Regions from separate parts of the Megasphaera jansseni genome, predicted to be linked through region 2. Evidence: riboswitches for the same ligand, from Rfam matches in the RefSeq annotation. Region 2 holds a riboswitch; each other region holds the start of a gene.
The links. Region 2 has a riboswitch for S-adenosylmethionine ahead of ACE418_RS06265 (methionine ABC transporter ATP-binding protein). Riboswitches for the same ligand answer to the same signal wherever they lie in the genome.

Region 1: it holds a riboswitch for S-adenosylmethionine, as region 2 does, so the genes downstream of both, cysK (cysteine synthase A) here and ACE418_RS06265 (methionine ABC transporter ATP-binding protein) in region 2, are expected to answer to the same signal.
Region 3: it holds a riboswitch for S-adenosylmethionine, as region 2 does, so the genes downstream of both, metK (methionine adenosyltransferase) here and ACE418_RS06265 (methionine ABC transporter ATP-binding protein) in region 2, are expected to answer to the same signal.
Region 4: it holds a riboswitch for S-adenosylmethionine, as region 2 does, so the genes downstream of both, ACE418_RS09855 (MetQ/NlpA family ABC transporter substrate-binding protein) here and ACE418_RS06265 (methionine ABC transporter ATP-binding protein) in region 2, are expected to answer to the same signal.

What each region holds. Positions count from the first base shown of each region.
Region 1 is NZ_JBHYRR010000008.1:68,142-75,887, forward strand. Features, by position in the region: gene ACE418_RS04725 (adenylyl-sulfate reductase subunit alpha) at 1-507, opposite strand, end outside; gene ACE418_RS04730 (sulfate/molybdate ABC transporter ATP-binding protein) at 523-1,572, opposite strand; gene ACE418_RS04735 (sulfate ABC transporter permease) at 1,599-2,429, opposite strand; gene cysT (sulfate ABC transporter permease subunit CysT) at 2,445-3,290, opposite strand; gene ACE418_RS04745 (sulfate ABC transporter substrate-binding protein) at 3,303-4,349, opposite strand; gene cysK (cysteine synthase A) at 4,382-5,314, opposite strand; SAM riboswitch class I at 5,393-5,491, opposite strand; gene ACE418_RS04755 (carbon starvation CstA family protein) at 5,886-7,583, opposite strand.
Region 2 is NZ_JBHYRR010000012.1:52,330-60,075, reverse strand. Features, by position in the region: gene ACE418_RS06275 (MATE family efflux transporter) at 1-1,040, shown strand, start outside; gene ACE418_RS06270 (aminopeptidase) at 1,045-2,277, shown strand; SAM riboswitch class I at 2,337-2,434, shown strand; gene ACE418_RS06265 (methionine ABC transporter ATP-binding protein) at 2,522-3,565, shown strand; gene ACE418_RS06260 (methionine ABC transporter permease) at 3,546-4,199, shown strand; gene ACE418_RS06255 (dihydroorotate dehydrogenase) at 4,452-5,375, opposite strand; gene ACE418_RS06250 (dihydroorotate dehydrogenase electron transfer subunit) at 5,372-6,136, opposite strand; gene ACE418_RS06245 (MurR/RpiR family transcriptional regulator) at 6,214-7,071, opposite strand; gene ACE418_RS06240 (gluconate:H+ symporter) at 7,106-7,746, opposite strand, start outside.
Region 3 is NZ_JBHYRR010000003.1:19,214-26,959, reverse strand. Features, by position in the region: gene gmk (guanylate kinase) at 1-612, shown strand, start outside; gene rpoZ (DNA-directed RNA polymerase subunit omega) at 628-837, shown strand; gene coaBC (bifunctional phosphopantothenoylcysteine decarboxylase/phosphopantothenate--cysteine ligase CoaBC) at 854-2,068, shown strand; gene ACE418_RS01680 (hypothetical protein) at 2,419-3,681, opposite strand; SAM riboswitch class I at 3,818-3,918, shown strand; gene metK (methionine adenosyltransferase) at 3,978-5,168, shown strand; gene priA (replication restart helicase PriA) at 5,514-7,746, shown strand, end outside.
Region 4 is NZ_JBHYRR010000025.1:9,116-16,861, reverse strand. Features, by position in the region: gene ACE418_RS09895 (beta-class carbonic anhydrase) at 1-42, shown strand, start outside; gene gmhA (D-sedoheptulose 7-phosphate isomerase) at 51-608, shown strand; gene ACE418_RS09885 (tetratricopeptide repeat protein) at 609-1,259, opposite strand; gene ACE418_RS09880 (NusG domain II-containing protein) at 1,292-1,690, shown strand; gene ACE418_RS09875 (Gx transporter family protein) at 1,699-2,223, shown strand; gene ACE418_RS09870 (hypothetical protein) at 2,228-2,827, opposite strand; gene ACE418_RS09865 (AEC family transporter) at 2,846-3,823, opposite strand; gene ACE418_RS09860 (3'-5' exonuclease) at 3,835-4,500, opposite strand; gene ACE418_RS09855 (MetQ/NlpA family ABC transporter substrate-binding protein) at 4,683-5,507, opposite strand; SAM riboswitch class I at 5,599-5,697, opposite strand; gene ACE418_RS09850 (MFS transporter) at 5,957-7,099, shown strand; gene ACE418_RS09845 (FAD-binding oxidoreductase) at 7,376-7,746, opposite strand, start outside.

The DNA.
Region 1 (7,746 bases), on a different contig from region 2:
GCCCAGGGCCCCGGCAATGGTGTTATCGCGGACGATGTAGTCGGTGATGTTCAAATGGTTGATGACCTGTACATCTTCGAGCTTCTTGACGGCATCGGCCAGGATGGTCTTGATGTTCTCGCCGTTGATCTTGATGTTGCGCGTGCCGCGGGCGACGTATTCGCCCTTTTCGTCCTTCAAGATGACCAGTCCCAGGTCTTCCAGCTTCTTCGTGACTTTGTTGAGGCCTTCAGACATCGTAAGGAGCAGGTCTTCCCGGACGATGCCGGCAGCATCCTTCTTGGCGTAATCGACGTAAAACTGCGGCGTATGGCCTTTGGTGATGTACGCATTCAGGGCATTGACGCCGGCTGCCAGACAGCCGCTGCGGCGGATATCGGCCTTTTCGGCGATGACGATGGACGCATCAGACAGGCTGCGGAGCGTCAGGGCGGCATAACAGCCTGCGGTCCCGCCGCCGATGATGAGGACATCCGTATGGATGATCTTCTCGCTGGTAATCTGCATAGCATAACTCCTTCGTTAAATGTAGAAAACGTCGGCCGACGTCATGGCACTGTTTTCTTTCAAATAGGTCTTGTCGCCGTCGAGGACGTACAAGCGGTAAATGAGGACCTGGACGGTCTCGCCGACAGACAGGGGCGGATCGTCGAAGGAATATTCCCCGTGGATCAAAAGGCCCTTGATGCGGACCGTCACATCGAGGTGGCTGCCGCGGAAGACGACGGCTTCGACCGTCCCCTGTTCGGCGGCACTGATGTACTGTTTCAAAGTCCCTTGTTTATAAATCTTGAGGAACTCAGGCCGGACGATGGCTTGTTTTCCGGCTCCGATCTGCAGGAATCCCGTGAGGACGTTGCAGTTGTCGATGACAACCGGAGTTCCGATAAATTGAGCCACAAAGGGCGTCCGGGGCTGGCGGTAAATATCCAGCGGCGTCCCGACCTGTTCGATATGGCCGTGGTTGGTGATGATGATTTCATCGGCCACTTCGACGGCTTCATCCTGGTCATGAGTGACAAAGATGCTGGTAATGCCGACGCGGTGGATCGTATCCTTGAGCCAGTTGCGCAGTTCCTGCCGGACCTTGGCGTCAATGGCGGCAAACGGTTCATCCAGGAGCAGGACCTGGGGATTCGGCGCCAGGGCCCGGGCAAAGGCGACACGCTGACGCTGGCCGCCGGAAAGCTGGTTAGGATAACGCTTTTCCATTCCCGACAAGCCGACGAGGTCGATCATCTCCAGGACGCGCTGCCGGATTTCCGCTTTCGGCCGCTTCTGGATTTCCAGCCCGAAAGCGACGTTATCGTAAACCGTCATATAGCGGAACAAGGCGTAGTTCTGAAAGACGAAGCCGATGCCCCGCTTGGCTGCGGGAATATCATTGACCCGGCGGCCGTCGATGAAGATGTCGCCGCTGTTGGGGTTCTCCAGCCCTGCCAGCATACGCAGGATCGTCGTCTTGCCGCTGCCGCTGGGCCCGAGGAGGGCGACGAGCTTGCCCTTGTCGATGCCAAAGGAGACATCGCGCGATGCGTGGAAGGAGCCGTAATTCTTTTCGATGTGTTTCATTTCGACATACATGCGCTTCACCTCCTTTATGACGTCTTATCGGCCTTGGCTTCGAGGAAAGTCCGGAGCAGCAGGACGATGATGGCTAACAGGACTAACAGCGACGATACGGCAAAGGCCGCCGTGATGGAATCGGCCGACCCGGACTGATAGAGGGCGTCGATTTCCAGGGGCAGCGTAAAGGTTTCGCCGCGCAGCTTGGACAGGGCACTGACCGCCCCGAATTCTCCGAGGGCCCGCGCCGTACAGAGGACGATGCCATAGAGCAGGGCCCATTTGATCTGCGGCAGGGTGATGCGGAAGAAAATCGTCCAGCCGCTGGCCCCCATGAGGGCTGCCGCTTCCTCTTCATCGCGGCCGTTGGTACTGAGGACGGGGATGATTTCCCGGAAGACAAAGGGAAAGGTGACGAAAATCGTCGCCAAGATGACGCCAGGAACGGCAAAGACAATCTGGATATCCGTTCCCCAATAATCGTTGAGGACTTCGATCCACTGGCCGATCCAGCCCATGCGGCCGAAGGTCATGATGAAGGCCAGGCCGGCGATGACCGGTGAGATGGAAAAGGGGATATCAATGAGCGTCGTCAGGAAATGCTTGCCGCGGAAATCGAATTTCGAAATAGCCCAGGCCGCGCCGAGGCCGAAAATCGTATTGACGAAGACGGCGATGACCGTCGCGATCAAAGTCAGGCGCAAAGCCGACAGGACGTAGGGCGTCGTCAGGGCCCGGATGTAGAAATCCCAGCCTTCGGCCAGCGAATTGGTGATGACCGAAATGAGGGGCACAATGAGCATGATGACGACGAAGAGGACGCTGATAGTCAGCAGCACGACTTCGGTCTTACTGTGTTTCATAACGTCTCCCCTCCTCTACTGGACGCGCCGGGCCTGATGGACCTGGATCATATTAATCGAAAACAAAGTAACAAAAGCGATGACCAGCATAGCCAGGGCAATGGCCGTCGCGCTGGCGTAATCGACGTAATTGAGCTTCTGCATGATGACGTACGATACGACCTGCGTATGATGCTTGGCGCTGTTGCCGGAAATATAAATGACACTGCCGTATTCGCCGAGGCCTCTGGCAAAAGCCAGTCCAAAGCCGGTCAGGAGGGCCGGCCGCAGTTCCGGGAAAATGATGCGCCGGAAAATGGTGAACGTCGACGCGCCGAGCATACTGCCCGCTTCTTCATACGTCGGGTCGAGCTTTTCCAGGACCGGCTGGATCGAGCGGACGACGAAGGGAATGCCGACGAAGATCATGGCGATGGTCAGGCCGATTTTGGTATAGGCGATCTGGATGCCATAGCTGGCAAAGAAGCTGCCAAAGAAGCCCGTATCGGAATAGAGCTTGGATAAGGTAATGCCGGCGACGGCCGTCGGCAGGGCAAAGGGCAGTTCGATGACGCCGTTCAGGAGCCGTTTGCCCGTGAACTCATAGCGGACCAGGACCCAGGCCAGGATGAAACCGAAAACGCAGTTCACCAGCGCTGCCAGGATGGAACAGGAAATACTGGTGATGAACGCATTGCGGATGCCGCTGTTGGTGATAAGCTTGGCGTAGTCATTCGCCGTCAGCTGCAGGGAATGGGCCAGGACCGAAGCCAGCGGGATGAGAATGAGCAGGGACAACATGGTAATCGTCATGCCCATGGACAGGCCAAAGCCGGGAATAATCTGATTGCGCCCGCCGGAACGGGCAAAAAAATGTTTCATCCGGCTCCCCTCCTATTCGTTACCGTTGACGTCGGCCATGATCTTATCGAACAAGGCATCGTCATTGAAAAATTTGACATAAGCTGCATCCCAGCCGCCGAAGTCGCTGATCTTGGTCAGCTTGACCTTGAGATCGAAACGGTCGGCATAACGCTGAAGGATGTCCGGATTCGACGGCCGGAAACCGTTCTTGGCAGCCAGCTCCTGGGCTTCATCGGAATAAAGGTAGGCCAGGTATTCATGGGCGGCTGCTTCATGGCCCTTGCGCCGTGCCAGGCGGTCGACGACGGCCACGCTGGGCTGGGCCTGGATACTGATACTGGGAACGACGAGGTCGAACTTATCGGGATATTCCTGCATCGAATAAAGCGCTTCGTTTTCCCAGGCGATAAGGACGTCACCTTGTCCGTTTTCGACGAAGGTCGTCGTCGAGCCGCGGGCCCCGGAATCCATGACGGTGACGTTGCGGTACAAGTCGGTCAGGAAAGCACGGGTCTTGATTTCATTTCCCCCGAAATGGTCAAGCCCCCAGCTCCAGGCCGCCAGGAAGTTCCAGCAGGCACCGCCGCTGCTCTTGGGATCCGGCGTAATGACGCTCACGCCGGGTTTCACCAAATCATCCCAGTCGCGTATCCCTTTCGGGTTCCCCTTGCGGACCAGGAAGACGATGGTCGACGTGTACGGTGCCGAATCATTGGCAAAATCGCTCTGCCAGCCTTCATGGATGAGGCCGGCCTTTTCGATGAGCGAAATATCATGGGCCAGGGCCAGAGTCACGACATCGGCCTGGCTGCCCTCAATGACCGACCGGGCCTGACTGCCCGATCCGCCATGGGACTGGATGATGCGGATATCCTTGCCTGTCGTTTCTTTATAATGTTTCTGGAATAATTCATTATATTCTTTATATAACTCACGGGTTGGATCATACGAGACATTGGTCAGCGTCACCGTGCCGCCGCTCTCAGCGGTATCGCTGCGTCCGCAGCCCGCCAAGGCCCCCGCGACGGCCAGTACTGTCGAAAAAGCCAGTATAGCTATGATGCGCTTCTTGTTCATTTTCTTTCCCCCTCTATACCGGCTTAGATGCCTTACCCCTCAAATAAAGCCGTCGATAAATAGCGTTCGCCGCCATCCGGCAGGAGGACGACGATGGTCTTGCCTTCGTTTTCCGGCCGGATGGCCAGCTCCAGGGCCGCCTGCAACGACGCGCCTGATGAAATGCCGACCAGCAGGCCGTCGGTCTTGGCCACTTCCCTCGCCCGGCCGTAGGCGTCCTCATTGGATACGTCGATCACATCATCTACGAGAGACATATCCAGGACTTTCGGAATGAACCCGGCGCCAATCCCCTGAATGGCGTGCGGGCCCGGCCGGCCGCCGTGAAGGACGGCAGAATCTTTCGGTTCGACGGCAACGATCTGGACCGTTTCTTTATGGGCTTTCAAGCCCTGGGCCGTCCCCGTAATGGTTCCCCCCGTGCCGACAGATGAAATGAAGATATCGACCTGGCCATCCGTGTCGCGCCAGATTTCTTCAGCCGTCGTCTGGCGATGGATAGCCGGATTGGCCGGATTGTCGAACTGCTGGGGAATGAAGGCGTTGCCGTAAGAATCCCTCAATTCTTCGGCTTTGCCGATGCTGCCGCGCATCCCCTCGATGCCCGGTGTCAGCACGATTTCCGCCCCCAGGGCCGACACGATCTTACGCCGTTCCAGGCTCATCGTGTCGGGCATGGTCAAAATCAGGTGCAGGCCCTTCACGGCGGCCACCAGGGCCAGGCCGATGCCCGTATTGCCACTCGTCGGCTCGATGATGACTGTATCCTGATTGATTTTCCCCTGACGGATTCCCTCTTCGATCATCGCCGCAGCCACGCGGTCTTTGACGCTGCCCAAAGGATTCATGTACTCCAGCTTGCCCAGGATGCGGGCCTTGAGGCCGTGGACCTCCTGCCAGTGGGTCAGTTCCAAAAGCGGCGTATTGCCAATTAACTCTGTCAAATACTTTGCCACATGCTCCATGTCATCAGCTCCTTTTCGGCAAAAGAAAAGCGCCACCTGATAAATGCAGATGGCGCTATAAATAGACGTATGCCCATGACTTCATCTGCCAGGTTGATTCCTGCTGGAATTGGCACCTTACGTACGTAGGTTGCCGCAGCGTCATTGGGCCAGTCCCTCGGCTGCTCTGGATGAATAGGTTTCGTATTGTATTGTCCTTATGAATGGTTGTACAATACGATCATATCGTACAACACATGATGGTCAAATTTTTTAAGTACCCCATGATTACATACCTCTTAATGATTGAAAATGAAGTGTTCCCTATCGGAAACGTTACTGAGATTGTACACTTTACTTAGTATATTGTCAAGGGATTTTAAGCAAAAACTTTCATATTTTACAATGTAAACGTTATACCTCGTATTACAAACAGAGATTTAACTTTATAAATTACATTTTTTATAAGTAAAAGGAGCTTGTCGTATAACGACAAGCTCCTTTTTAAGGGGTTAGCCGTTAGGGGTTAGCCGTTAGTGTCTAACAGCTACCGGTAACGGCTAGCTGCTAACTGCTAACTGCTAACACACCCTCAATGCGTGGCTGTGGGCTGAGCGTCGTGGTGCGCCGTTTTATTGTCGGCGTGGACGAGTTCTTTGCCGCAGTGGTAGACGATGGAAACAGCCAGGACCATCAGGGCGATGGCCAGGACGAACTGCAGGCCTTCGATGAGGAGCGACCAGTTGCCCGAGGCAATCTTGATGATCAGGGCATAGGCCGATTCGACCAGTGCTGTCATGGTAACGCAGAACATGACGACCATCGGGACGTACAGCATGAAGCTCTTGCGGCCCGTCGTCTTGAGGAAGACGGTCAGGCAGATGAGGACCATAGCCGACAACAGCTGGTTAGCCGACCCGAAGAGCGGCCAGATGTTCATATAGCCGCCCAGGCAGAGCAGGAAGCCGAAGAACAAAGTGATGACCGTAGCAAAGTATTTATTGACGCAGATTTTCTGGATAGCATTCATTTCCTGTCCTTCATCGACACTGAACAATTCCTGGAAGGACATACGGCCGATACGGCCGACCGCATCGAGGGTCGTCAGGGCCAGGGCCGAAACGCACATGGTCATGATGCAGGCAGCGGCCGTCTGGGACAGGCCGAACATGGTGAAGAAACCAGCGACAGCGCCGGAGAAAATCTGGAACGGAGTCCCCGAAGCGACATGGCCGTTAGAAGCGGCTGCGCAGGCAATGACCAGGGAAACGACACCTAAAACGGATTCAACGCACATAGAACCATAGCCGACGAAGACGGAATCCTGTTCTTTATCCAGGGTCTTTGACGACGTACCGGAGGAAACGAGGCTGTGGAAGCCAGAAACGGCACCGCAGGCGATGGTGATGAACAGAATCGGGAACAAATCCTTGCCACCGACCGAGAAGGACGTGAAGGCCGGCATATTCAGCGTCGGCTGTGCAACGAAGATGCCGATGACGCCGCCGGCGATCATCATGAGCAGCAGGAAGGCGCTGATATAGTCACGCGGCTGTTTCAAGAGCCACATGGGCATGATGGAAGCAAAGAAAATATAAGCGAAGATGATATACAACCAGGTCATGCGGTCCAGGTAAATCGGCAGGTCGATGCCGACATAGAGCATGGCAATCAAGAGGACAATGGCAATGACAAAGCGTACCTTTTCACTGGGATTGAACTTCTTGATGAACAGGCCAAAGGCGATGGCGACGAAGATAAAGAGCATGGAAATGGAAGCCGCTGCGGCATTAGGCAGGACCATGGACCCATCTTTGGCAAAGCCGTTGAAGGTCGTAGCGACGATATCGCCGAAAGCGGCGATGACCAGCAGGCTGAAGACCCAGCAGAAGAGCAGGAACAGGCGGCGGCCCGTCGTGCCGATATACTTTTCGATGAGGACGCCCATGGATTTGCCGTCATTCTTCATCGATGCATAGAGAGCTGCAAAGTCCTGGACGGCCCCGAAGAAGACGCCGCCGATCATGAGCCATAAGAAGGCCGGCAGCCAGCCATAAGCGGCTGCGATGATTGGGCCCGTGACAGGGCCGGCACCGGTAATAGACGAGAACTGATTGGCAAAAACCGTGAATTTAGAAGACGGCGTATAATCCTGACCATCTTCCAGGCGATGAGCCGGCGTCAGGGCGTTGGGATCGATTCCCCACGTCTTAGCCAGCCACTTGCCATAGAACCGATAGGCTACCGCCAGGATGACGATAGCACAGGTGACTAAAACAACACCATTCATACAAATTCCTCCTATACTTACAAAAAACAAATAGTTTGGTGCGGAGGAGCTGAAGATGTTAAGACAAATAAAGAATAAAGGCTATAAAATACATCTTCGCTTCTGCGCATATGTACGGTATATCACGATTAAAAAGGCCTGTCAAATATACCATTAAGTCATT
Region 2 (7,746 bases):
TCCTCATGCCGCCCTTCCTGGACTTCATGGGCCTCGACGCGCCAGTCCGCTACATCGCCTGGGAATACCTCAAGGCCCTGGCCCTGGGGCTGGTTCCCATCTGCCTGCAGGCGACGATGCGCTATATCGTCGACGCCCACGGCAAGACCCACGTCTCCATGGCCATCTTAGTGACCAACCTGGTCCTGACGATCATTCTCTTCCGCCTGCTCATCTTCGGCGCCGGTCCCATTCCGGCCATGGGCGGCATCGGGACGGGCTATGCCATTACCCTGGCCTCCTGGGTATCCTTCCTGCTCTTCGCCGCCGTCCTGCAATGGATGGAACCCTTTCGTTCCTACCATCTCTGGAGCCGCCTGCGGCCTTTCAGCTGGTACCATTGCTACCATCAGCTGGAACTGGGCATTCCCATCTTCATCGCCGTCTTCTGCGAAACGAGCCTCTTCTCCATCGTCGGCCTGCTCATGGCTGAATTCGGCACCTTATACCTGGCAGCCAACCAGGCAGCCATCAGTTTCTCGACCCTGACCTATACCCTGCCCTGGAGCATCAGCCTGACGGCGACCATCGTCATCGGTTACGAAGTCGGCGCCCGTAACTACGCCGCTGCCCGGCAGTATGCCGTGCTCTGCCAGATGACGGCCTTTACCATTGCCATCGCCCTCATCATCGTGACCTATCACTTTGTCGATACTATTGCGGCCATCTTCACCAGCGATGCCGAGACCTTCTGGGCCATCCGCATGTTCATCTTCTACGCCGTCGCCTTTTCCTTCTTCGATGCAGCCGGTACCCCGGTCCAGGGCATCCTTCGCGGCTATAAGGATGTCAGAATCATCACGTATGTCGCTTTTGTGACCTACTGGCTCATCAGCATCCCCATGGGCTATGCCATGGCCCATGTCACGTCCTACGGGCCCTATGGCTACTGGATCAGCCTCATCATCAGCCTGGCCATCAACGCCAGTGCCCTGAACTGGCGCCTGTGGAAGCACACGGCCTGGAAAGTCCCTGTCCTATCCTCATCTACTAAGGAGTGATTTTATGCCAACTACGAAACAATTAATGGCTTATGCCCGCGTCCTCTTACAGAAGGGCCTGAATCTCCAAAAAGGCCAGACCCTGGTCATCAATGCCCCTGTCGAATCGCACGACTTCGTCACCCTCTTGACAAAAGAAGCCTATACAACCGGCGCCGCCCAGGTCGTCTGCAACTGGCGGTCTGACGATATGGCCCGCCTGCGCTACGAACACGAAGATCTGCAATATTTCGAATCCCTGCCGGACTGGCGCCGCGACTTCAGCCTTTACTATTACCATAAGAAAGCGGCCTTCCTCAGCCTCATCTCGGCCAACCCGTACCTCATGGACGGCATCGACACCAAGAAGATTTTCGCCCAGCAGAAAGCCCAGAATGAAGCCCTGAAGGAATACATCGACGGCATGATGGCCTCGAAGACGACGTGGCTCGTCGCCGCCGTCCCCAGTGCCGTCTGGGCCAAACTGCTCTACCCGGACCTCGATGCTACCGCCGCTTACGAAGCCTTGTGGAAGCAAATCCTCCAGTCGTCCCGTGCCGACGGTGCCGATGCCCTGGCCGATTGGGATGCCCATCTGGCCGAATTGAAGAAGCGCCGGACCTGGATGACGGACCAGCATTTCACCAGCCTGCATTATACGAACAACCTGGGAACAGACCTGACTATCGGCCTGCCGGCCGGTCACATCTGGCAGGGCGGCATGGAAGAAACGGCGGACCACCTGCTCTTCAACGCCAACATCCCGACGGAAGAAATCTATTCGGCGCCCAAGGCGGATGCCGTCAACGGCACGGTTTACAGCACCAAGCCCCTGGTCTATAACGGCAACCTCATCGACAAATTCCACCTGACCTTCAAAGACGGCAAAGTCGTCGACGCCGCAGCCGAAACGGGAGAAGACGTCCTCCAGAAGCTCATCGCCATCGACGACGGTGCCTGCCGCCTCGGCGAAGTGGCCCTCATCCCCTATCACTCGCCCATTTCCCTGTCGGGCATCCTCTTCTATGAAACGCTCTTCGACGAAAACGCCTCGTGTCACCTGGCCCTGGGCGCATCGTATCCGACCTGCCTGGCTGGCGGTGCCGATATGGATAAAGACGCCGTCGCCGCAGCCGGCCTCAACGATTCCATGATCCACGTCGATTTCATGGTCGGTTCACCGGATCTGACCATCACCGGGACGAAAGCCGACAGCACGACGGTACCGGTCTTTACGGCTGGCGACTGGGCGCAATAACGATTTTCCATTGACAAGCCCGGCCATCCGTGCTATTATAAAACGCAACAACCATATATCCTTCATCCAGAGCAGCTGAGGGACTGGCCCGATGACGCTGCGGCAACCCCCTACCGGGAAGGTGCCAATTCCAACGGAACATTCCGACAGATGAAATGAAACCGTATATACGGCCGTCATCTGCATGACGGCCTTTTTTTGTGGTTGCTTTTTCTAGTTACGCCTATTTTGAGGAGTTGATACTGTGATTACACTGAAAAATATTACCAAGACCTACGGCGGCGCCGCACAGGTCCAGGCCCTGAAGGGCATCAACCTGACCATCGACGACGGCGAGATCTTCGGTATCATCGGCAAGAGCGGTGCCGGCAAATCGACGCTGGTCCGCTGCATCAATATGTTAGAAAAACCGACGAGCGGCCAGGTCATCATCGACGACAAGGATTTGACCAAGATGAATGAATCCCAGCTGCGGGCAGAACGCAAGAACATCGGCATGATTTTCCAGCACTTCAATCTCTTATCATCCCGTACGGTTGCCGAAAACATTGCTTTCCCGCTGGAACTCGTCGGCGCCTCGAAAGACGTCATCGAAAAGAAAGTCGCGTCCCTCCTCGACCTGGTCGGCCTCAGTGACCGGGCCGGCAACTATCCGTCCCAGCTCTCGGGCGGCCAGAAACAGCGCGTCGGCATCGCCCGTGCCCTGGCCAGTGACCCGAAAATCCTGCTCTGCGACGAAGCCACGTCAGCCCTGGACCCGCAGACGACAAAATCTATCCTGGAACTGCTCCAGGACATCAACCAGCGCCTGGGCATCACCATCGTCGTCATCACCCATGAAATGGCCGTCGTCAAGGAAATCTGCCACCGCGTTGCCGTCATCGAAAGCGGCGTCATCAAGGAAATGGGCCGCGTCGTCGACATCTTCACCAATCCTCAGTCCCAGACCATGAAGGACTTCGTCACGTCCATCATCAACATGGAACTGCCGGCAGGCATCAAGAACCTGGGCGTCACGGATCAGCCGGCACCGGACCGCAACATGCTCGTCCGCCTGCGCTTTAAGGGCGCTGCCACTAATGATCCCGTCGTCGCCGATATTGTCCGCAAATTCAACGTCGAAGTCAGCGTCCTCTACGGCAACATCGACTACATCCAGGATGAACCCTTTGGCTACCTCATCGTCGTCATCATGGGCGACATGGAAACACAGGCCAAAGCATTCTCGTATATCAAAACATTACCGATTGGAAGTGAGGTTTTAGGTTATGTCCCAAGAAATCATTAAGTTAATGCTCCAAGGCATTGAAGAAACGTTCTATATGGTCGCCGTCGCTACGGTCATCGGCGGTATCATCGGGATTCCCCTGGGTATCACCCTGGTCACGACCAGCAAGGGCCATATCCTGGAAAACCGCTTCATCAATCAGATCCTTGGCACCATCGTCAACATCATCCGTTCCATCCCGTTCATCATCCTCATGGTCGCCATCATCCCGCTGACGCGCCTCATTGCCGGCACGTCCATCGGTACGACGGCAGCCTGCGTCCCCTTGACCATCGTCGCCATCCCCTTCCTGAGCCGTCTCGTCGAAACGTCCATCCGCGACGTCGACTTCGGCCTCGTCGAAGCAGCGGAATCCATGGGGGCTACGCCCTTCCAAATCATCCGCAAGGTCCTCATTCCCGAAGCCCTGCCGACGATCATCAATAACATCACCGTCCTCATCGTCAATCTCATCGGGGCATCGGCCATGGCCGGCGCCATCGGCGGCGGCGGCTTAGGGGACATCGCTATCCGCTATGGTTACCAGCGCTTCCGTCCCGACGTCATGCTGGCGACGATCATCATCCTCATCGTCGTCGTCAACGTCATCCAGGCCGGCGGCGACTTCGCATCACGAAAAAAGAATAAGAAATAAATAATAGAAAAAAGGAGCTGTTGCACATGCAACAGCTCCTTTTTTAGTGGTTAGTGGCTAGCAGTTAGGGGTTAGCCGCGGTCCCATGGACCGCTTCGTAGGGGCCGTCCCAAAGGGCGGCCCGCTCATATCAATGGGTCACGGGAATCTTACATATACCCAACGGGCTCATGAATTGGATTCCCACAACGAGCCACGAGCCACGAGCCACTAACTACTAACCACTAACCACGAGCCACTAGCCACTAGTCCCTAGCCACGAATCTCTAATGCCCCTACAATGTCCTGGATATGTTCGATGCCTTCGTCCTGGCAGTACTGGTCCAGACCTTCGGCGATGGTTTCGACGGCTCTGGGGTCGACGAAGTTATGGGCACCGACGGCGACGGCGCTGGCGCCGGCCAGCATGAATTCGACGGCGTCCTGCCAGGTCGAGATGCCGCCCAGGCCGAGGATGGGGATGGATACGGCCTGGGCCGTCTGCCATACCATGCGCAGAGCGACGGGCTTCACAGCCGGGCCGGACAGGCCGCCGGTGATATTGCCCAGCAAGGGGCGGCGGGTCTTGATGTCGATGGCCATACCCGTCAGGGTATTGATGAGCGATACGGCATCGGCGCCGGCCGCTTCGACGGCTTTAGCCATGACGGTAATATCCGTGACATTCGGCGATAATTTGACGATGACCGGCTTCTTCGTATGGTCCTTGACGCTGCGCGTTACAGCCGCAGCCGCTTCCGGCTGCGTGCCGAAGACGATGCCCCCTTCTTTGACATTGGGGCAGGAAATATTGACTTCCAGGGCTGCGACGCCATCGACGTCTAACTGAGCTGCCAATTCGCCGTATTCTTCGGCTGTCCCGGCCGAGATATTGACGATGAGCGGCGTCTGGCAGGTTTCGTTGACCTTGGGCAGGATGTCCCGCTTGAAGACTTCGACGCCGGGATTTTCCAGACCGATGCAGTTGAGCATCCCTGCCGGCGTTTCTGCAATGCGGACGCCGGGGTTTCCCGGCCGCGGCAGCGGCGTGATGCCCTTGGAAATAATGGCCCCGACGTGGTCGAGGTCGAGAAAATCACGGTATTCTACGCCAAATCCAAAGGTCCCCGATGCTCCCATGACCGGTGTCTTCATGGAAATACCGGCAAATTGGACGGCAATGCGTTCGCTGATCATGCAAAGACCTCCTTCGCGTCAAATACAGGCCCGTCGGCACAGACTTTATAGCGTTTGCCGTCGAGCTTGCTTTCAAAGGTACAGCCCAGGCAGACGCCGATACCGCAGGCCATCCGTTTTTCCATGGACACTTCACAAGCCACGCCGGCTTGGGCCGAAGCCTGGGCGATGGTCTTCATCATGACCGTCGGCCCGCAGACCGATACGCGGTCGATAGCATGTTCCGAAAAAATCTGCGGCAGCGCATCGACGGCAAAACCTTTGATGCCCTGGGATCCGTCATCGGTCGTCACATAGATCTGGCCGGCATAGGGTTCAAAGAACTTCGTCCAGAACGTTTCAGCCGCCGTCTTGCCGGCGACGAGTACGATGGGATGGTCCAGGCGCTTGGCCAAAAAGATGAGCGGAGCCAGGCCGACGCCGCCGCCAGCCAGCAGGACCTGTCCCGGTGCCGTCGTAAAGACGCCTTCCCCCAGGGGGCCTTCGACGCTCAGGGCGTCGCCGCTGCGCAGGCCCTTCATTTCAACGGTGCCCTTGCCGACCAGGCGGTAAATGATCGTGACATTGCCCGTTTCGGCATCGGCATCGACAATACCGAAAGGCCGGCGCAAAAAGGTCTGTCCCCCATCGCGATGGACATTGACAAATTGGCCGGGCTGTGCTTCCCGGGCAATCTGCGGAGCATGGAATACCATTTTCCAGACTTCAGGAATAATGGCTTCATTCTCGACGATAGTCGCCATTTCCAAGAATTTCTTCACCTGCTAATCATCCTTCCTCTATTTGCAATAAGAACAGCTTTATTGTACCACAGAACGGCCGATTTTCGTAGCCAAAATCAGCGCTGCCGCTTCTTGCCGATTTCGCGGCGCATCTTTTCCATATTGTCCCGAAAGACCGTTTCTTCCTGCATGGCCACGCGCGTATAGAGGACGTCGCCGATGGCCATGTGGATCAGGCGCGACGCACCGGCTTCCGATGTGTACTGGACTTCGCGTCCCATGCCGCAAAGACAGATATCGGCCAAAGCAGCCAAAGGCGACTGACCGTGGCTGGTAATGACGATGACCTTGGCCCCGGCTTGCTTGGCAGCCTGGACCGATTGCAAGAGTTCTTTCGTTGCCCCGCTGTGAGATACGGCGATGACCACATCGTCGGCCGTCATCAAGGCCGCTGCCGTAACCTGCATATGGGAATCGGCATATTCCCGGATAGCCAGTCCCAGGCGCAAGAAGCGCGTGGCCATATCCATGCAGACCGTCGCCGAGTTGCCAAAGCCGAAGACGTAGATGCGCCGGGCTTTCAAGAGCAGCCGGGCCGCCGCATCGAGAGCTTCATAATCGAGGAGGCTCAGCGTATCCTGCAGGCCTTCGGCAATATTGGCAAAGACCTTGGTGGCTACGTTCCGCCCGCTATCGCCGGCCTGGATGTCGTGGAAGGCCTTCTGCGGCGCCGCCGATAATTCCGCAGCCAGCATGAGCTTCAATTCTTTCAGACCGCTGCATCCCAATTTCTTGCAAAACCGGGAAATGGTGATTTCCGAACTCTGCGCATGAACGGCCAGGTCCGAAACGGTCTGTTCCATGACCTCACCGGTATGATCGACGATATAATCGGCAATACGGCGCTCTGACTTGGTCAGACCGCCGTATGCGCTGCGCAGGACAGGAAATAACTGGAGTTTCGTTTCTTCCATCGTCTTCCCTCCTACTTCTGTATTCACTTTTATTTTAGCCTACAAAGAGATTCAATACAAGTACGCCGGCCAGACCCATGACGGCGATGATCGTTTCCAGGGCGCACCACGTGCGGACTGTCTGTTTGACCGTCAGGCCGAAGAATTCCTTGAAGAGCCAGAAACCGGGGTCATTCGGCGGGCTGAAGATGAGCGAGCCCGCGCCGGTTGCCAGGACCATCAGTTCCGGGCTGGCGCCGGTAACCGCACAGATAGGCGCCGCGATGCCGCCAGCTGTCAAAGCTGCGACCGTAGCCGAACCGCAGGCCGTGCGGATGACGGCAGCGACCAGCCAGGCCAGGAGCAGGGGTGATAAATCAGAACCGGCGACGAGGTTGCCGATGTACGTGCCGACGCCGCTGTCGATGAGGACCTGTTTCAAGGCACCGCCACCGCCGACGATGAGCAGGATCATGGCAATGGTCAAGACCGCATCCTGGACCGTCTTCATGACGTCTTCCATGGATTTACCCCGGCCCAGGCCGAAAGTATAGATGGCAATGGCTACCGAAATCGTCAGGGCGATATCCGGCTGGCCGAAGAAGGTCAGGACATGACGGGCCGGTACGTCGGCACCCATGGTCAATTTAGCAATCGCCGAAGCGGCCATGAGAATGACCGGGACCAGGGCCGTGA
Region 3 (7,746 bases), on a different contig from region 2:
AATGATTCCGGATTGCTCATCGTCGTATCCGGCCCGTCCGGAGCCGGCAAGGGGACCATCTGTTCCGCTCTGCGGGAACAGTTCCCGAACATCCAGTATTCCATTTCCATGACGACCCGAGACCCCCGGCCCGGGGAAGTAGACGGCGTCAATTATTATTTTGCCGATAACGCGCGGTTCGAGCAGCTCCTGGCCGAAGATGCCTTCCTGGAACACGCCAAGGTCTACGACCACTACTACGGCACGCCGAAGAAGTACGTTTACCAGATGCTGGAAGAAGGCAAGCATGTCATGCTGGAAATCGATATCCAGGGGGCCATGCAGGTCAAAAAACGCTATCCCCAGGGTGTCTTCATCTACATCGTACCGCCCAGCCGGGCTGTCCTGGAAAAACGCCTCCGCGGCCGTCAGACCGATTCGGATGAGGTCATCGCCGGACGCCTGGCTAAGGCCCGGGAAGAGCTGGACTGGATCGACCGCTATGATTATGTCATCGTCAACGATGACCTGGATAAGGCCGTCGACGAAGCGGCTTCCATCTTGAAAGCCGAACAGTGTAAAGTGACGCGCAATGCCTATCGCATCGCCCATACGAAAGAATTGTACAAATAATAGGAGAGATGAACTATGTTAATTAAACCGACCCTTGAATCCCTGATGACTAAAGTAGACAGCAAATATACGCTGGTTACGCTGGCTGCGAAACGGGCCCGCCAGCTCACCGATGGCGACGAACCCCTCGTCGACGTCGATACGACCAAAGTAGTTTCTATTGCCATGGAAGAAATCGACCAGGGCAAGATCACGTATGAAGCACCGCGTGACGGCATTAAATAACACGGAGGTGTTTTCCATGAGCTTGGAAAAGAAAAAGATTGTCTTAGGGATCACTGGCGGCATTGCGGCCTTCAAGGCGGCTTCCATCGCCAGCCAGCTCCGCAAGCGGGGGGCCGAAGTCAAATGCATCATGACCGACCATGCGACGAAACTGATCACGCCCTTGACGATGCGGGAAATTTCCGGCAATCCCGTTGCCGTATCCATGTTCGACGATGTGCCCGAATTCAATGTAGAACACATCGCCCTGGCCCGCTGGGCCGACGTCTTCGTCATCGCTCCGGCGACGGCCGACATCATCGGCAAGGTCGCTAACGGCATTGCCGATGACATGCTGTCGACGACCGTCATGGCTACGACGGCACCGGTCCTCATCGCACCGGCCATGAATACCAACATGTATCTCAACCCCATTACCCAGGACAATATGGCTAAACTGAAGAAGTTCGGCTACCATTTCATCGCTCCTGACAGCGGTCATCTGGCCTGTGGCATCGACGGCGTCGGCCGCCTGCCCGAACCGGATACCATCGTCGACTACATCGAGCTCCTGGCCTGCCGCAATGACCTCCTGAAAGGGAAGAAAGTCATCGTCACGGCTGGCGGCACGCGGGAACCCATTGATCCGGTCCGCTTCATCGGCAACCATTCCAGCGGCCGCATGGGTTTTGCCATCGCCAAGGCTGCCGTCATGGCAGGGGCAGAAGTCACCCTTGTCGCCGGGACGACGGACAACCTCAAGACGCCGGTCGGCCTGGCTCGCCGCATCGATGTCGGCAGTACGCGCGACATGAAGACGGCTGTCGATTCCTATTACGATGACTGCGACCTGGTCATCAAGGCGGCAGCTGTCGCCGATTACCGTTCGGCCCATCCGGCAGAAAACAAGATCAAGAAGAACGACGATACCCTGACCATTGAAATGGCCAAGAATCCCGATATCCTCTACGGCCTGGGCCAGCGCAAGACCCATCAGACCCTGGTCGGCTTTGCTGCTGAAACGACGAACGTCATCGAATACGGCACGAAGAAGCTCAAGAAGAAGAACCTCGACATGCTCGTCGCCAACGACGTCAGCGCCGAAGGGGCCGGCTTCAAAGGGACGACTAACATCGCCACCCTGCTTTTCCCCGACGGCTCTATGGAAAAATTAGAAAAAATGGATAAAGACGAACTCGCTGCCATCATCGTAGCCCGTGCGGCTGCCATTATGGAGAAAAAACATAGCTGATAGCAGGGAGTTTGCAGAAAAAAGAGGCTGTCGCATTAAGACAGCCTCTTTTTACGTTGATCGTAGGTCGTTCATCGTTTGTCGTATGGGATTAAAAATATCAATCCATCGCGATGAACGATGAACTACGAACGAAAAACTTTTAAGTTGAAGGGGCCTCGCATGATGGCAAAAACCTTCGTGCGACAGCGCCTTTTTTTAGCCGCTAGCAGTTAGCCGCTAGGGGTTAGCAAATGGCTTTAATGTTGTTGTAGGGGTCGTCCCAAAGGGCGGCCCGCCACGAACCACGAGCCACGAACCACGAGCCACGAACCACGAGCCACGAGCCACGAGCCACGAACCACTAACCACTAACCACTCACATGCCCTACGATAGCTTTGGCGAAGCCGTTGAGGTTGGTCGGGCCAATGGAGAGGAGGGGGCAGCCTTTTTCTTTGGCTTCGGTAATGGCCCAGCGGACGAGCGGTGTCTTGCCATCTTCCATGTTGATGACTAAGAGAGCTGATTCTTTCAGCAGCCGGTCATCGCCCGGGCGGCCGCTGATGACGACAACGGCACTGAAACGGCGCTGGATGCGGCGCTGCCAGTCGGGATCGCCGCCGGCCAGGGCTATCTGGCGTTCCTTGAGGAAACGGTCCAGCTGGCGCGTATAATCGCGCTGGGTCATGAAAGAGGGCAGGTCCAGACCGCGGTCTTCCGGGTCCCGGGCCGAACGCGACGCTTCCTGAGGCGTCACTTTCCGCGGTGCCTGGCCCTTGGCCAAGTCCGGCCGTACCTGGCGCTTATTGAGTTCCTTGCGCAGGGCCAGGAGTTCAGCAATCTGACTGGATGCCGTTTCCTTTATCTTTTCGATGTACTGTTCCTGCTTGCGGATGCGGTCTTCATACTGTTTGCGGTCCTGTTCGCGGCCGGTCCGTTCGGCATCGAGTTCCTGGCGCAGCCGTTCTAGTTCAGAAAGGACGGCCGTGCGGTTCTTGGCTTCCAGGCGCAGGCGCAGGAGTTCTTCTCTGTCAGCATCCATCTGGGCTTTTTCTTCCCGCAGCTGCTGAAGTTCTTCTTTTTCTTTGCCCATCATCATGGCTGGCGTTTCCTGACCGCCTGTGACCGCTTCATCGGACCAGGGCTGGTCGCAGATGGCCATGAGATAGATGCCCAGGGCATGGGCTACGGCGTGTTTGGCCATCTGTATGTCTTCAAAGACATCGGTCAGGCCGAGGATCTGGCTGTCCGTCTGGAGCATGAGCAGGTCGATGATGCCCATATAGGAAAAGGATTCCATGGTCTGGGCCATGTCGTAGCGTTCGAGGTGAATCGTGCCGGCGTAGATTTCTTCCGGGTTTTGCTTAGACGTATAATACGTGTTGATGAGCAGCCGGTCAGCTGTCCGTTCATAGATCCGCAGTATCAAGGCGTCTTCCTTGTCCGTGCCGGTGTGGCGGCTGAAGGTCAGCCGTTCCTGGGTGAGAAGGGTCGTTACCAGGCTCTGGGTCTTGTACCATTTGCCCAATACTTCTACCCGCTTGGCCAGCCGCAGGTCGCCGGGCTTGCTGCAGGTTGCATAATCGAAATAAGGGTCGTTGAAGAATATATCTCTAGGCCGCAATTTGGTCATATCTAATCATCCTTTCTATCTTTTACATTATAACCCTGCCCATGGGGCAACGTCTAGTAGACAATGTTTTTTAGGCATAAAAAATACTTGCAAAATAGACGGACTTGAATTATAATGGATAAGCAAACCAAATAAAGAACCATCAAGAGACGACGGAGGGACTGGCCCTGTGATGTCGCAGCAACCTTCAGCTATGAAAGGTGCTAATTCCAGCAGTGATATACTGGCAGATGGGGATTAGAAGCCCCTCTCATGAAGTCATGAATGAGGGGAATTTTTTTTAAGGAGGATCACTCATGGCTAAAAATCGTGAATTCTTTACATCCGAATCCGTAACCGAAGGCCATCCCGATAAAATGGCTGACCAGATTTCGGACAGCATTTTGGATGCCATTCTTGCAAAAGATAAAAACGCCCGCGTTGCCTGCGAAACCCTGGTAACGACTGGCATGGTACACGTCGTCGGTGAAATTTCTACGACGTGCTACGTCGATATCCCGCACATCGTCCGCGAAACGATCCGTGAAATCGGCTATACCCGCGCTAAATATGGCTTTGACTGCGACACCTGCGGCGTTCTCGTTTCCCTGGACGAACAGTCTCCGGATATCGCGATGGGCGTCGACGATGCCTTGGAAAAGAAAGAAGGCAATACGGATAAATTCGATACCATCGGCGCTGGCGACCAGGGCATGATGTTCGGCTATGCCACCAACGAAACGGACGACTACATGCCGCTGCCGATTTCCCTGGCACACCGCCTGGCACGCCGCCTGGCCAAAGTCCGCAAGGATGGCACGCTGCCGTATCTCCGTCCCGATGGCAAGACCCAGGTCACGGTCGAATATGAAGACGGCAAACCGGTCCGCATCGATACTATTGTCATTTCGGCACAGCACAGCCCCGAAGTCGGCCGCGAACAGATTGAAAGCGACCTCCTCGAATTCGTCATCAAACCGGAACTGCCGGAAGGCTTGTTCGACGACAAGACGAAGCTCTTCATCAACCCGACTGGCCGCTTCGTCATCGGCGGTCCGCAGGGCGATTCGGGCCTCACAGGCCGTAAGATCATCGTCGATACCTATGGCGGCATGGCTCGTCATGGCGGCGGTGCCTTCTCCGGCAAGGACCCCACAAAAGTTGACCGTTCGGCCGCTTATGCAGCCCGTTACGTCGCCAAGAACGTCGTCGCTGCCGGCCTGGCTGACAAATGCGAAATCCAGCTGGCTTATGCCATCGGCGTAGCCCGCCCGGTTTCCATCCACGTCGAAACTTTCGGTACGGGTAAAGTCCCGAACGAAAAAATCGTCGAACTCATCGAAAAGAACTTCGACCTCCGTCCGGCTGGCATCATCGCCATGCTCGACTTGCAGCGTCCGATTTATAAACAGACCGCTGCCTATGGCCACTTCGGCCGCAACGACCTCGACCTGCCTTGGGAAAAGACAGACAAAGCCGACACGCTCCGCAAAGAAGCCGGCTTATAAGAGGCGGTTCGATAAACTGAACATTCAGAAAAGAGGCTGTCGCATTAAGACAGCCTCTTTTTACGTTGATCGTAGGTCGTTCATCGTTTGTCGTATGGGATTAAAAATATCAATCCATCGCGATGAACGATGAACTACGAACGAAAAACTTTTAAGTTGAAGGGGCCTCGCATGATGGCAAAAACCTTCGTGCGACAGCTCCTTTCAAGTTGTTAGCGGATGGTTTTAAATTTGAAGGTTTTCTCTGCAAACTACAAACTCTGTGCTACAAACCATAAAGTAAACGGGGTCTCGCATGATGGCAGAAGCTTTCGTGCGACAGCCCTACACAAAGGAGGTGTCCCTTTGATTGCTGAAATCATCATCAATACGACGGCGAAACGGCTGCAGCAGACCTTTTCCTATATCGTTCCTGACGGCCTGGCCGTCCGCATCGGCAGCCGTGTCCTCGTGCCCTTTGGACACCGCCGGGAAGAGGGCATCGTCGTCGCCCTGCATGAGCAGCTGGATGAACCGGCTGATTTCACGCTGAAACCCGTCGAGGGCCTGCTGTCGACGCAGACGGGGTTCCAGGAAGAAATGATCCGCACGGCCCTCTGGATCCGTGACTACTATGTCTGCAACCTTTCGGAAGCCCTGCGCCTGTTCATGATCGATAAGAAGGGCCTGGTCCGTCAGGACCTTTTATCCGTCGGCCCGGCCACGCCGGTGAGTCCTGAAGGGCGGCAGCTCCAGGCCTATGTGGCCGACAAGGGAAGCCGTGAAAAGGGCAGCCTTGTCCGCCGTTTTGGCAAAGAACTCGTAGAACAGGCCTTAGCCCGTCAGGTCCTGACCAGCCGGACTTACTATAAGAACCAGATTGCCGACAAGATGGAAGACTGGCTTTCTTTTGTCCATGATGATGAAGAAGACCTCCTCCACGGCCGGCGGCGTCAGCAGGAATTGCTCCAGGCCTTGAAAGAGAAGGGGGAAGGAGCCGTTTCCTATTGGCAGGGCCAGGGCTACAGCCGTGACCTCATGCGCCGCCTCTGCGCAACGGGGCTGGCCCGCTGGAGCCAGCGGCCGGCCAGGACGACGAATATCCTGCCGACCCTTTCCAGTGATGTTCCTTTTACCTTGACACCGGAACAACGCCAGGCAGTTAGAGTTATCGGAAGTGATGAACAAGGCAGAACCTACGTCCTCCACGGCATCACTGGCAGCGGCAAGACCGAAATCTATATGCAGCTGGCCAGCCAAGTCCTGAAAGAGGGCCGGCAGGTCGTCGTCTTAGTGCCGGAAATCGCCCTGACCGGTCAGATTGTCCGCCGCTTCCTGCGCCGCTTCGGCGACGATGTCGTCGTCATGCACAGCCAGCTTTCTCAAGGGGAGAAACGCAACAATTGGCTGCGTATGCAAAATGGGACCAGCCATATCTGCATCGGTGCCCGGTCGGCTGTCTTCACGGCGGCCCAGTCCATCGGTCTGTTCATCGTCGACGAAGCCCATGACAGTTCGTATAAGCAGGATGAAGCGCCGCGCTATCATGCCGTCGCGGTCGCCCGCCAGCGGGCCGCCTACTATGGCTGTCCCGTTGTCCTGGGCAGTGCGACGCCGGCACTGGGCGACTACTATAGGGCTCTGCAGGGTGACTATGTGCTGGTCGAGCTGACTGAGCGCGTCGGCCAGCGGCCGCTGCCTTCGGTCCAGGTCGTCGATATGCGCGATGAATTGGCCCGTGGGAACTACCGTGTCGTTTCCGATACCTTATTGAACCTCCTGGAAGAGACCCTGGCGGCTCGCCAGCAGGCCATCATCCTGCTCAATCGCCGCGGCTTTTCGACTTTTGTCATGTGCCGTAAGTGCGGCTATGTCGTCAAATGCGATACCTGTGACGTGGCCATGGTCTACCACCGCCAGGCCGCCCACCTGCGCTGTCACTACTGCGATGCTGAAAAGCCCGTACCGACGGTATGCCCGTCATGTGGCAGTAAATATATCAAATTCTTTGGCAGCGGCACGGAAAAAGTGGAACAGCAGCTCCATGAACTCCTGCCAAGGGCACGCATCGTCCGACTCGATCAGGATACGACCAGCCGCAAGCACAGTGGCGACCGCATCATCGAAGCCTTCCGCCGCCATGAATACGACATCCTCCTGGGGACGCAGATGGTCGCCAAAGGCCACGATTTCCCCGGCGTCAGTGCCGTCGGCATCTTGTCAGCCGACAGCCTGCTCAATATTCCGGCCTACTGGGCTGGTGAACGGACCTTCCAGCTCCTGACCCAGGCGGCTGGCCGGGCCGGCCGCGGCGATATCCCAGGCCGCGTCGTCATGCAGACTTACGCACCGGACCACTACGTCATCCAGTGCGCTGCCCGCCAGGATTACAAGGCCTTTTATGACCAGGAAATCCAGTTCCGGAAAGAATTGGGCTATCCGCCTTTCCAGGAAATGGCCAAAATCTTAGTCCAGGACGAATCGGAAGAACAAGCCTGGCGCAAAGCCAACGACGTCGCAGCGGCCTTGAATGGCTGGAACCGGGACCATGGCGATGAAGTGGCCGTCATCGGCCCCTACGAAGACGTCATCAAGAAGA
Region 4 (7,746 bases), on a different contig from region 2:
GGTGAAATCCGCGTCGTCGACGATGGAGAAGGCCAAAAATAGGAGGTATTATGAGTCTCGTAGCACAACGAATGAAAGACCACGCCGCCGTCCTCGAGGCGACGATGGAATTGATTCCGGATATTGAAAAAGCCGGGGCCCTGGTCAAAGAGGCCCTGGCTTCCGGTCACAAGATACTTTTTTGCGGTAACGGCGGCAGCGCTGCCGATTCCCAGCATTTAGCCGCAGAAATCGTCGGCCGCTTCCAAAAGGAACGGCGTCCTTACCCGGCCATTGCCCTGACTGTCGACACGTCGATCCTGACGGCCGTCGGCAATGATTATGGCTTTGATACGGTCTTTGCCCGCCAGGTCCGGGCCTTGGGTGAAAAAGGCGACGTCCTGGTCGGCATTTCTACATCCGGCAACAGCCAGAATGTCCTGGAAGCGATTGACGCAGCCCATGAAAAAGGCCTCACCGTCATCGGCATGACCGCTTATGGCGGCGGCAAGATGAAGGAGGCCTGCGACATCTGCCTGGCCGTACCGGCGAAAGTGACGGCACGGGCCCAGGAAATGCATATTATGATCGGTCATATCCTCTGCGAAATCGCTGAGGAAGATATGTAATCAGCCGACGATTTTCTGGAACTGCACGTTGTTCCGGATTTTATCGAAATGGCTCTGCGTACGGGCTGCCTGGCGGACGTCTTCGCCGCCCAGGTCGATGGCCTGTTTCAAATAGGGCAGGGCTTCATCGGCTTTGCCCAGGTCGCCGTAGATGGTGGCGATACCGTAGTAACTCCAGGTATTGCCCGGGTCGGCGGTGATGACATTCTTGAAATACGTCAAGGCCTTATCGTATTGGCCGTCAATCTTATAGGCCAAGGCCAGGTTATAGAAAGAAGCGACGTCTTTCGGGGCTATTTTCAGCGCTTTTTCGATGAGCTCGATGCCCTGGGTGACGTCGTTTTTGCTACCCGTACTGTTGCCGCGCATGGCCAGGGTGACGCCCTTATTGCTCAAGGCCTGATAATTGTTGGCGTCGAGGGAAAGGGCTTTGTCGAAATCGTTCAGGGCTCCGGCATAATCGCCGGCCTGGTATTTTTTCAGGCCTTCGTCGCTATAAGCCTGCGAATCGGCCTGGATGGCCGGTGCCGATGGGGCCTGTACGTCCTGCGCCGTCTGAGCCGGCTGGGATTGGGCCTGCTGTGTACTGCATCCGCTGCTCCCGACAGCCAGGGCCAGCAGGAGCAGGATGGCCAAGTATTTGTTCTTCATGTTCATTCTCCTGTTCGTCAAATGGAAATCTTATGAAACATATCATCCAAAAAGGGGACATCGTCCTCATCATTACGCTGCTCGTCTTATCTTTCATCCCGGAAGGTATCTTTTACCTCACCGGCAATGATGCGTCTGTGAGCCGGACGTATGCGGTCATCCAGGTCGATGGCAAGGTCTATAAAGAAGTTCCCTTGTCGGGCCACCACGGAACCGACGTCATCCCTATCCAGACCGATGAAGGCTATAACCTCGTCGTCGTCCAGGACGAGAGCGTCGGCATTACCGAAGCCGATTGTCCCGATAAAATCTGCATCAGTGAAGGCTTTGTCAGCAAGCCCGGTGCGACCGTCGTCTGCCTGCCTCACAAGGTGTTGGTCGAAGTAAAGTCCGCCGGTGATGACGAACCTGATGTCATTCCGGCCCATTAGAGGTACTTATGAAAAAAACATTTCACATCATTATCCTGGGCCTGTTCATCGCCCAGTCCCTGGTCCTATACGTCGTCGAAGGGATGCTGCCCGTGCCCTTCATCGCACCAGGGGCGAAACTGGGGCTGGCCAATCTGATTACGGTCATCGCCCTCTATGCCCTGCCGCGCAAGCGCGACGTCTGCCTCATCCTGCTCGTGCGCATCATCCTGGCTACGGCTTTTGGCGGCGGCATCAACGCCTTTTTGTACAGCGTCGCCGGGGCAGCTTTCAGCCTGGGTGCCATGATGGTATTGCAGAAGACAGGGAAATTCTCTATCATCGGCGTCAGCACAGCTGGCGGTATTTTCCACAACCTGGGCCAGGTCATCGTGGCCTCCCTGGTCGTCGGAAATATCAAGATTATGCTCTACCTGCCCATCCTGGCCGTCGCCGGTACGGGGACGGGCATCCTCATCGGCATTACGGCTATCTTTACCTTGCGCCACTTGAAGCGGCTGCCCATTTACCGGCGTATGCAAGCAGGCGATTAGGCGGTTAATTGATTCGGATGGAATCGAGCACTTCATCGGCGAGTTTTACTTTATCTTCTTTGCTGCCGTCGCAGGCTACGACGACGATCCAGGTGGCCGGGCCGTCGGCAAAGCCGATGAGGCGGGCTTTCATGGATTTGTCTTCATAGGTGAACGTAAAGGTCTGGACGACGGCGTGCTGGCCGCTGACGGTCGTCGTGTCCTGGCTGACCGAGACGTTCTGGGCGTCGATTTTCGATAATACGGCGCCGGCTGCGGCTTCAGCCGTCTGGTTGAGGCGCTGGCTGATGGCCTGGCCCTGGCTGATGTGCAGGTCATCGTACATCTGCTGTGTATCGATGCTGTTGGTATAGATGGCGATATACAGGCCGCTGTCTATTTCACCGTACAGGCGGCTGCCCTTGAAGTAACGCTGGGTCAGCGGGTCGACGGGAACGGGGAAGTCGAGCTTCTGGAGATTTCCCGGCAGTTTCAGGGAAATGGCCGAGCCCATGCCGTCGACGCGCCGTTCTTTGAGGGTAATCGTATAGCAGGCTGTCAGGCTCAGCGTAACGATGAGCAGGCATAAAGCCAGACAGAGAGAGCGGATTCGGGTATGAGTCATGAGTGCACCTCGCGAAAGTTATTTGAAAGGCAAGTATCCCCAGGATACGAGCAGATAAAAAGCAGGATAGAGAATGAGGATATATAGGAGCTGTGTCGTAATGAACGGCGCCATGGCCAGGTTGACGTTCAAGTCGTAAAGGCGTTCTGTAATTAAGGCGTTGATGGCACAAGGTGTGGCCATGACGATGACAATCGTTCCCAGGAGCACCGGATCCGACGTGAAGTACAACGCCAGGAAATACGATACCAGCGGCGTCAGGACCATCTTGATGGGGATGAGGTCCAGGGTCTTACGGGCGTAGTCCTTGAAGTGGGAAAAGTCGATGAGGTAGCCGACGGGGATGAGGGCTACCCAGGCGCTGACATGGATCAGGGCCTGGAAAATCGTCGTCCCGGCAGCCGGCCTGGGGATACCGGCAGCGTGCAATGCCGTGCCGATGACCAGGGCCACGACGGATAACTGATTCCAGTTGATGAAGATCGATTTCCAATTATCCTTGAAAAAGACGAAGAAGTTGCGGTCTTTGCCGCCATGCTGGTAGTAGTAGCCCATGGGGAAAAGGACAAAGAACATGAGCAGGTTCTGAAAGACGCCGATGATCTGTACATAGGCATAGGACATTTCTCCATATAGGATATAGCTGCACAGGCCGCCGAGCATCCCTGTATTGGCCGGGATGGCAGCGATGAGATAGCTGCCGCGGTCGACAAAGGACGAGAATTTGCGCTGCCGGCCCAGCAAGAGGACGACGGCCAGGGGCAGCAGGCCGTTGAAAAAAGCAAAGAAAGGCAGACTGAGCAAATCCGTCCGCATGGGCAGGACCCAGAAGCTGAGCAGGGTCAGGGACGTCATGATGACGATAATGTTGAAGCGGATGAGCCAATTCGACTGGTCCGGTGTCAGCCATCTCCGCTTTTTGGCGACATATCCGGCTATCATGGGCAGGATGATGTCTGTAAAAATATAAACCATCCGGAGTGTCGTATCTTCCATGGCCGCCCTCGTTACTTGCGGGCAGCGCGGAAGGCGTCGGCCAGGGAGAACGTCAGCGGTTCGGCCGGCTTGGTGGCGTCGATGATAGGCTGCATGATGTCGCGGAATTCTTCTTTCTTCTTCGATAAGACGTAGAGCTTGGACGTGTTGCGGGCATCCCAGAGGGCGTCGTGCATCTGGCCGTCGAAGGTTTCGCCCAAGGTGCTGACGGCTTTGTCCAGGGAAATGACGTTATCCAGGCCCAGGAGGTTACAGTAAATCTGCTGGAAATTCTGCCAGTGGTCGAGCATCCAGCGGACGCGGTCGTCGTGCTCGTCGATTTCTTTGAGGCGGAGTTCGCAGTCCAGCTGGCGCCAGTCGTTTTCACTCCAGGCGAACATTTCGTAGGCATTGGGGCAGCCTTCATTGCACCAGGTCAGGAAATGGTCGAAGGCCTGGCGGAAATGGGGCTTCCCGGCCAGCATTTCCATGGTGATACCAGTCAGTTCCTGACAGGTCTGATTCATGGCTGTCGTATATTCGGGCAGCACATATTCTTTATAAGACGAGATTTCATTCCCGTCTTCATCTATTTTGACAGCACCGATTTCGATGATTTCCCCCTTGCAGATGCGGCGCGCTTCCTTCTGGTCCCGGCCGATAGGGTTCATCTCGAAATCGACAAATACGGCTTTCATAATAAACGGTGTCTCCTTTCTGAATCTGATGGACAACCCTTATTATACCATAAGTAAAGGGCTTGTCGCACGTGCGACAAGCCCTTTTAAGAGGATTCAGGCGGGCCGCCCTTTGGGCGGCCCCTACGAACCACTAGCCACTAGCCACTAGCCCCTAGCCACGAACCACTGGCCACTAGCTGCTAAAACGCCGGCAGGATGGTTCCCTGGAAGTGTTCTTCGATGAATTTCTTGATCGGTTCCGACTGGTAGATTTCTAAGACTTTCTTGTATGTTTCGTTGTTTTCGTCGCCCTGACGGACTGCCATGACGTTGGCATACGGCGAATCTTTCGATTCGACGAGGATCGAATCTTTCTGCGGGTTCAAACCAGCCGGGATGGCATAGTTGGTGTTGACGCAGGCCAGGTCCGTATCGTCGAGGGAACGGGGAATCTGAGCGGCATCGAGTTCGACGAACTGGAGGTTCTTGGGATTATCGGTGATGTCCGTTACCGAAGCGTCGACGGAGTTGCCGTTCTTCAATTTAATCAGGCCGGCCTGCTGGAGCAGGAGCAATGCGCGGGCTCCGTTGGTCGGGTCGTTCGGGATGGTGACTTTGGCACCGTCTGCGACGTCTTTGATGTCTTTATATTTGTGAGAATAGACGGCCATGGGCAGGATGATGGTCTTGCCGATGGACGTAATCTTCAGGCCCTGTTTCTTGACGACATTATCCATGTACGGCTGATGCTGCATGGAGTTCATGTCCAGATCGCCTTCGGCCAGGGCTTTGTTCGGCTGTACATAGTCGTTGAATTCGACGATTTTGATGGTGATACCCTGTTTAGCCGCTTCTTTTGCGACTTCTTCCATGACTTCAGCATGGGGACCGGCAGTGACGCCCATTTTGATTTCTTTTTTGTCACCGGAAGCACCGGAATTGGAAGACGAACCGCAGCCGGCGGCAAAGAGGCATGTCGTCGTAATGAGGACGGCGGCGAAGAGTTTTTTTACTGTTGCGTTCATGTAATCATTTCCTTTCTGCATCTCTACTAACATAAGGGCTTGCCGGTCAAAAAGAAAAGCCGTCATACAGATGACGGCTCAATTTGCGATTCGTTCATCTGCCGGTATACACCGCTGGACTTGGCACCTATCCCGATAGGGGGTTGCCGCAGCGTCATCGGGCCATTCCCTCGACTGCTCTTGATGAAAGACAATGTTTTGTTGTTGGTGTACATATTATCATCTCTCAAGGAATCTGTCAAGAAATATTGTCATTCTTGAGGAAATTTTCTTTTTATGTTATAATAATATCGCTCATCGGAGGCTTATGCTCGTATAGTATAAAGCCGGATAAGATGTCACTTCAGTCCTGCACTGGAGGAAGGATGCGTACGTAAACGCGTCTTTCGATAAAGGTGCAGCCCTGGGTGGTTTCTTGTCCGGCTTTTTTTAGTGTGAGGTGATAGAAAATGATGAATAAACGAGATATCCTGTGGCAGATTTACAGCGCTAAAGCTTTTTACTTCCTCGGCGGCTTCGGCTTTACGTCGTGGGCTTCGCTCATTCCTTTCCTGAAGCGGCAGCTGCAGATTCCCGACGACCATCTGGGCTTCCTCCTGCTGGCCGTGGGCTTAGGCGCCCTGATCATGATGATGCTGGCCGGGGCCATCGCCGGTCGTCTGGGCTGCCGCCGGTCTTTGACGGTTGCCGGCCTGGCCATTGCCGTCGTCTTGAACATCCTCTGCTATGTGCCCGTTTATGCGACGGCCTTGATTACGGCCGTCCTCCTCGGATCCTCTCTGGGGCTGCTCGACGTCGTCGTCAACATCAACGGGATCTTCATTGAACGGAAAGTCCGTAAACGGCTCATGTCGGGCCTTCAGGCCATGTGGTCCCTGGGGAATTTCGCCGGTGCCGCTTTTTTTGCAGCTCTGCTCCATCTGGGACTTTACTGGAAAGTCGTCATGCTGGCCGGAGCCGTCTTTATCGTCCTCTGTGTCTGCTTCTTCGCCCCTCACCTCCATGGGGAACGGCAGGCATCCAGTAAAGGTGCTTCCCTGGTCCTGCCGAAAGGGAAAATCATCCTCGTCGGCCTGGTCTGCACCATTGCCTTCCTGGTAGAAGGTTCTATCAACGATTGGAGCGGCGTCTTCATGACGACGGAAAAAGGCATCGACATTTCCCAATCCGGCCTGGGTCTGACCTTGTTCACGGCGTCAGCCTTCCTGGCCCGTCTGCCTGGAGATTCCCTGACCATGCATTTAGGACCACGGCGGCTGTTGGCCTTTTCTCTGCCAATTGCCTTTGCCGGATTTTTAGGTATCCTGCTCATCGGAAGCGGTCCTTTCTTGTTTACCTCATATGTCCTCATCGGCGTCGGCTGTGCCAATACCGTGCCGATTTTCTACTCTTTTCTGGGAACGCAGAAAGACATGCCCGTCGCCGATGCCGTAGCTGCCGTCAGCACCATCGGTTACGCCGGCATCCTCTTGGCACCGGCCGTACTGGGCTTCATCGGCCGGGCCTTCAGCCTCTACGCCTCCTTCGCCTTAGTCACGGCCCTCTTAGTCATCATGGCCGTCATGGCCATGCGGCTCTTGCGGGGGAAATAGTTTGTAGTTTGTAGTCGGGGATGTGTAAGAATCCCGTGACCGACTTGCGTAAACGGGCGCCCCACGTGGGCGCCCCTACTAACCCCTAGCCCCTAACCACTCAAAAAGAGGCTGTCGCACGAAGGTTTCTGCCATCATGTGATGCCCCGTTTACTTTATAGTTTGTAGCACAGAGTTTGTAGTTTGCAGAGAAAACCTTCAAATTTAAAACCATCCGCTAACAACTAACTGCTAGCCACTTAAAAAGGGCTTGTCGCATGACGACAAGCCCTTTTTTTACGCATCAATCACTTTCCCCGGGTTGAGGATGTCTTTCGGGTCCATGGCCCGTTTGATGGTCTTCATGATTTTCAGTTCACCTTTTGGCGTGAATTGTTCCATATATTTCAGTTTCTTGGCGCCGATGCCGTGTTCACCGGCCAGGCGGCCGCCGACGCTGTAGGCATAGGCATAGACTTGCTGGTGGAATTCTTCGACGTTCTTTTCCCATTCTTCGTCGCTCATGTCCATTTTGCAGAGGACGATGTGCAGGTTGCCGTCGCCGATATGGGCGTTGATTTTGACTTCAAAGGGATAGTTCTTGCCGATGTCCATGATTTTTTCAATGGTCCCGGCGATTTTATGGACCGGTACGACGACGTCGTCCG